One region of the Pectinatus frisingensis genome, then DNA from elsewhere that is predicted to be linked to it. Evidence: riboswitches for the same ligand, from Rfam matches in the RefSeq annotation. Region 1 holds a riboswitch; the other holds the start of a gene.

Region 1 (3,429 bases):
AAATATTGCTCCGCCAGCACATTACCTGATGACATCCGGTTTCAGACCCATTCACCAATTTTTTTACTAACTGCAATTTTTGATTGGCAATTTTATAAATCATGACTACGCCATCATGATAGTTAGCAGTATATACAAATTTATCACGACAGCCAATAAAACAGGCTGAAGCTCTCTCCATAAAAGCTTCTGATAGTACTGTTCCGTTTTTGTCTAATAACGCAATACCGGATTTCCCAGGAATCTCACGCGTTACAACCACAAATTCGTCCGTCAGGGCCACACACTTACCACCATTTGTTGTATAAAAAGATGTTGGCTTAGTGAGCTTCCCTGTAACATCGTCAAATTTAAAACGATAGACACCCTGACTACATTTTGAATCATACGTACCTACGTACCCAATATGTTTCATAATAAACTCATTCCCCTAAATAAATTTATAATTTGTCCCAAGATGATATCACATCATTATCTTATCAGCTTCACAAATAACACATAAAATTATACTTATCCCCATGTTTAAAGTATATTATATTTATCTCCCTTTTACAAATACAATATACTTCTATGCAGCAATATTTTCGTTGGCAAAAGACTCTATATTATGTACAATGTGTAAGATAAATTATGCCTTTGGAAATTTATCAGTCAATACCTTTCGATTGCATATTATTTTTAATAATTCAAACCATTATATCAAATTATTAAACTTATTTTATAATGACGTCAGCCCAAAATACTAACTTATTATAATCACTGCAGTTTAAAAACATCAGTAAAGTATATCTCCATCAAAAACATTTGTACCTATTTTAAATTTATCTGTATATTGCCACATATATCCCCGTACAGAATCGGTATTTCCCCATTCAGCATTCCACACGGTACATTGCAACACCTGCCAGTCAATATAGTTGCATAACCAAAAATGAGACGAATATATTCCGCTGTCCAAACCAATATCATTTATAAAGACCTGGCACATATTTGTAATTTTGTTTTTATTGAATGAAAAATTATGCTGTGCCTTCCAGCCGTCAGCATCTTCCATATCATAAAATACCGGCAATTCCAGCAATACTCCTGCATCATTTATTGCCCTTTTACAATTTTGTGCTTCCTGCGCCGACTGCTCTTTGTCCATGGCATAAGAATAATGGTATGCCCCCACCTGCAGCCCCGCAGCATGTGCCAATGCCACATTTTGTGCAAATAATGCATCTGATTCAAATTGCCCCATACTGCAGCGTATAATAGCGAATTCAATACCGGACAGCACTGCTGCCCGCCAATCGACCGTTCCATTATTCTCACTTACATCAATACCTTTTTTCATTAACAATTTCTTCCTTTATTCGATAAAACCGCCACTTCACCATCTATTTCTTCATTTTCTAATTCAATTGTCTCAATAACATGTTGCAAGCATCCGCTCATTAAACCGGGCTATACTTACGAAAAAAACCTTCATCCGCAAAATAGATGAAGGTCATAAAAACATATCTCATCACAGCAGCACAAAAATACTGCCGTTTCGAAATCCCCTCCCCATCGCTCGCAGGTCCATGAATGATTTCATTCATAATCGGTGATTGTCAAACAGGCAGTTCTTCTGGCTCGGAATCATCACTTATTGCACCTTCTCAGGACATATTCCCAATGGTATATTGCAATTTGCTCTTCCTCACAGCGGCGGGACCGCTCCGGCTTTATACCGGATTTTCTATTGAGTCCTTACGGACACCTGTCTCATCATATCAAATTGATCACAGTTGCATTTTTAACTGAATTTCTAAGGTATCGGTATCAGAGTACGGCTGATAAAAGCCAAATTTTCTCAATTGGACAACCAGTTACCAGCTATTAATCATCATGTGCTTAGTATATCATTACACCAAGTCGAGTGCAATACAATTCATTTATTTTTTCATAACTGTTTTATATGCTACTAATTTTCTTATTAATTAAATCAAAAATATTGCCGCACGAAGTCGATCACGTGCGGCAATCCCATCAATAAATAAAATTTTAATACTACAGAGTCCTGCCATATTCATCGACAGCTAATATTGCCGCTTTATATTTAGCCTGATCACTTTTGTAAGGAACACAATTCCACTCATTAATAAAAGGTGCCCTTTTCACAATACTATCAACTTCTGCTTCACTTGAAATTCCGATTTCCCGCAAAGTCACCGGTAATTCCAATTTTTTATTAAAAGCTGCGATCTTGTTGCGCCGCTCGATTTGCCCATCATATGTAAGCAACACTAAAACGCCATAGGAAACCACTGCGCCATGCCGGTACTGGTGAGCCTGCGGCAGAATTGTATAAGCATTGTAAAAGCAATGAGCCAGTGATGAGTTGTAATAATACTCAATCTTATTGTCAAAAGCCGAACTTGTCAAATTTGATGCTATCCCCGTACTGATAATAATATCCAGCACAACTTGTGTAAGTTCAAAGGAAGGCCGTTTTTCTTTTATTGCCTTTAAAGCATCTTCCCCAAAATCAAGCAGAGGTTCCGTACAAGCTGCCGCTGCTTTAAGCCCTATCAATGGAGTATGGAATAATTTTTTACCACGCGCAGCCAGCTCCACTTCACATTCCTTGGACAAAGCATCTCCGATACCAGCCCATAAAAGTTCTTCAGGTGAATCCGCTATAACCGCTGTATTTATGAATGTATGCAGTGGACATTTTTTTGTGAAATAGTAGCGTGATAACGCCCCGGCATCATCATATAAAACTGCTATAGCCGAAGTTGGTGCGCAGTTAGATGCTACCGTAGGAAATGAAAAATAAGCTTTGTCAAGTATATCTGCCGCCGTTTTAGCTGTATCTATTGCCCTGCCGCCGCCTATGCCAAATATTATGTCAGAACTTTTTACAGCTTCATTATCCAACATTTTTTTTACATTACTTTCACTTGAATCACCACCGTACCACACTGTCGCTAAATGATCCAAACCTGCCTTGCTCATAGCTTTAAGTATCGCCGGTTCAGCTTTTTCCAAAGCTGTTTTGCCACCTATCATAACAACTTTTTTACCAAAATATTTAGTCACGGGACCAATTTCATCATAACAATTTGTTCCTACACTGTACTGTGGCAAGTATATCGAATAATTTTCTCTCATATGCGGATAAACCACTGGAAGCGTTTATCTTTCATCTCCTTATTTCATTGCAAATAATTGTGCTAGTCAATAATTATAACATCTAAATGTAATATTGTAAACAGTAGAATAAGGGTTGCCGCATATCTGCCTGATTTTTATTAATCGATTTTTATCATACGGTATCCAATACCAATATGCGTCTGTATATACTGAGGAGCAGCTGCATCTTTTTCGATTTTCTTCCGCAATGTTGCCATGAATACCCGCAATGACGCAACATTGTTATCCCATGCATTTCCCCAA
Region 2 (3,429 bases), 740 kb from region 1:
CAGTGTAACATTTACAGTTGGATATTCAGCCGTATTGATTATCTGCGGCGTAGTCAAAGATATACCCTCAGTACCACCCATGGAGCTATATCCGCTTTGGTCAAAAACAGCTGTTCCCATATTAAGCCGAAAAGCAATATTGCCTTCAAAACTGCCATTATTCAATGACAAACGTCGCGCTGTATTAATAGAGGTTGCTGCCGACCAGGGATCATAGCCGTTTTCCTGAGTATAACCGTTGGCAGCACTGTATTTATATGCCAGATCTATCATGGAACCGGAATGCATGGTTAAAGCACTCGCAAGAATTATAGACTTAGCATCCAGCGGACGCCATATTCCTCCATTTAAAATATTAATAGGTTCATTATATCTGGAAACCGGTGGTCCGCCGGTCTGTGTATCTCTGGCATAGGTAGTATAAATGCCTCCACTCGTGATATTATAAGTTCCGCTTGGGTCGGCATTTATTCCCCAATTTATGTAATTGGCATTTTCTCCATTTATTACCAGCTGATCCCATGCCTCACAGGGTGCGGTATAAGTAAGCAAAAAAAGAGCCAGGGGATATAATACTATATATTTATTATTCCTTTTCAAAATGTTTCTTCCTTATTGTTATTATTACAAAAAGTTCCATTTGATTGGAGTCTGGTTCCACTGCGCCCCACCCAGGGCCGTCACATAGAAGCTGCCGCCATAGTACTGCAGATCAAAGACATTCGGTGCCAGGCTGGCACTCGGACCGCCGCCGCTGACCGGTGTCAGCGTACCGGGATCGAGCTTGACAATGATACTGTTATAGTAAGTATAGTTTGCCGGATTAGAGGGCGAACCGGACAAACTATACTGCTGGGCTGCGGCATAAACGTAGTCAGTGCCTGATTCAGTGTTAAATACCGAGTCGACGCTGTGTGCCGTGGCACCCGAACCCGTCGGTACAAACTGATAATCATGGCTGTCCAATGTCAGGGTTTCCGCACTGCCGGTCTTGCCATGGATAAGCTTAAATATGCGCCCGTTGTCATTATCAGTACCGGTGTAATCAGCACCATAAAGTGTGCCGGCATCAGTCCCGCCCGGTGAATTGATATTGTAAATATTGAGCAGCGGAGCACCATCACTGTATTCATAAGCCGACGAATTTTCATTGACTGTTTTTGTCCAACTGCTGGGATCATACACGGAAAGCGTACAAAAAGTTTGCTTATAATTTTTGTCGTAATTCCTTTCCACTAGCAATATCCTGATGCCGGTGCCGCTGCCGCCGTTAAAGTAAAAAGCGATAGGATCGGTATTAGGAATATCATTTGGGAGTCCTCCCGTAACAGTCGGCGTTGACCCCGAAGAAGAAATCAATTTAAGACGACCGGCCGCAGGAGAAGCACCGAAATTATAAAAAGTTGACACCACTGTAGACAAACTCATAAATAAAGCCTCCTTAAACAAAATTGGTTCTTATACCCCGGCAGGACAGCCTCACTGCCCTGCGACATTTAAGACGCTGCACCTCCTTTATCCGGATTACTGTATTAATAACTGCACCGGCGGTTAGTTATTGTCGTCCGTGCAGACAACAGGCTTTTAATATGCTTATTTTATTTTGGCGATAACATCATTGGTAATGTCGGTACCGCCATAGACGACATCGGCAGCATCCAGAATAATGGTAAGCCCTTTGTCAGCGGCGACTGCTTTGACGGCAGCGCTGATTTTATTTTCTACCGGATTCATGAGTTTAGCTTCTTTTTGTGCTTCCTGCTGGGCGATAGTGTCATTGAGTGTCTTGCGCTTATCATCGGACAGACCTTTGCTCTTGGTATTGTAATCATTTTGTGCGGCAGTGCGCATATCCTGCAGCTGCTGGAATATTTCCTGTATGCCGGGATAGGCGGCAACAACCTGCTGTCGATTCATTACACCGATGTTTTGAATATCGGCGGCCATTGCCGTTGACGGCAGCAGCAAAATAAGACTGAAAAACATAGCGGTCAGTGTTGAAATTAAAGATAATTGTTTCATGGTTTACCTCACTATAAATAAAATTTGTGATATAAAAGGACAATAAAAAAACTCCCTTGCGGGAGCGCACTACACAGACAGGCCAAAAAAGCCCGGATGTGTAATCTCCTCCCCATACCTCGCAGGTCAAGCGGTGATTGTACAACAGGCAGTTCTCCTGACTCCGGGTCATCGTTTATCCGCGCCTTCCCAAAGCATTGCTCCAGTGACGTTGTCTGCGGATTTACTCTCCGTTACAGTGGCGGGACCGTGTTGGCTTTGCACCAAACTTCCCTATTAAGCCCCGAAGGGCACCTGTTCCGATTTATTAAGTTTTTATTTATGCAGCCCATCACCACGCTGCGCGCGATTGTCCGCCCTTTTAAGGGTGGATAAAGAACGAAATGCCTGCATAACTGTCAGTTTGCCCTTTATCCGCTCTTAATTTCTAAGGGCAGATAAAGCAAAAATGTCTTACATAGCTATATTGATAAAACAAAAGCGCCAGTTATCCCGACCAGCGGAATTACCGACGCTTTATTTTCTAAAAGCTGCCTGCTTTTGCCGGGTCAAGAACGAAAGCTGTTCCCAAAAACAGCTCACCTAAAAATCTGCAGTCAAATGCACCACATACATCATGCATATACCTGCAAATGTTCTCAATCCCAGACCTGTACATCGCAGGCTATATACGGATATAAAAACCAGGCAGTACCCTGACTTAGGTTCATTGCTGCATTTTTCCTTGGTAAGAGGGAAACAAAAATACAGCTCTCCTTCACAGTTGCGAGACAGCGCCGGACTTGCACCGGACTTCCCTATTGAATCCATCCAGATAATGGATACCTGATTTCATAAAAATTATCTAATTGTTAATATTATCTTAATTTAATAAATAATAGTTTTCACTTATTACGATAATGCTATTTTACAAATTTGTCAATAAAAAAATTACAAATTTAAAATAATAAAATTCCAATATACACTAATAATAAAGCTAATCATAAATAAATTTTTTTGCCGTGGTATTATAAAAACTTTATTACAGATATCTCACAGACTGATTTGATTGTCTTGCAAATGTAAATAATATTATAAGACTTCCCTTCTCAGAGAAATATATTAGTCCGTGATTATACTGACGGTAAATGCGGCTCATTGAGAATTGCCGGTAATTATCTAACCGCAAATTACCTGATACCGGTATGGGCAGCGGCATTAAAACAGATCCACAAAAACATGACCATCAAGGTCACAACAAATAAAACTGCAGCTGCTGTAAACGAGCTGCTCAATTATCAGGCAGATGCAGCAGTTTTAGGCGGTGGCGCTATTATCCATAAAAATGAATTATGTATAAAAAAAATAATGACAGATGAACTGTGGTTTGTTGCTGCGCCAAATCACAAATATGCTAATAAAATCATC

The links. A riboswitch is a leader RNA that binds a small molecule or an ion and turns the genes downstream of it on or off. The one in region 1 is predicted to bind cobalamin.
Region 2: another riboswitch for cobalamin. It lies ahead of F8M42_RS06570 (OmpH family outer membrane protein); the one in region 1 lies ahead of F8M42_RS10075 (GH25 family lysozyme).

The regions. Positions count from the first base shown of each region.
Region 1 covers NZ_CP045424.1:2,153,653-2,157,081, forward strand. Annotated here, with positions in the region: gene F8M42_RS10070 (lactonase family protein) at 1-415, opposite strand, end outside; gene F8M42_RS10075 (GH25 family lysozyme) at 776-1,339, opposite strand; cobalamin riboswitch at 1,589-1,766, opposite strand; gene F8M42_RS10080 (iron-containing alcohol dehydrogenase family protein) at 2,038-3,144, opposite strand; gene F8M42_RS10085 (response regulator) at 3,285-3,429, opposite strand, start outside.
Region 2 covers NZ_CP045424.1:1,410,558-1,413,986, reverse strand. Annotated here, with positions in the region: gene F8M42_RS06580 (TonB-dependent receptor domain-containing protein) at 1-600, opposite strand, end outside; gene F8M42_RS06575 (hypothetical protein) at 625-1,428, opposite strand; gene F8M42_RS06570 (OmpH family outer membrane protein) at 1,594-2,022, opposite strand; cobalamin riboswitch at 2,153-2,335, opposite strand; cobalamin riboswitch at 2,692-2,866, opposite strand; gene F8M42_RS06565 (LysR family transcriptional regulator substrate-binding protein) at 3,160-3,429, shown strand, end outside.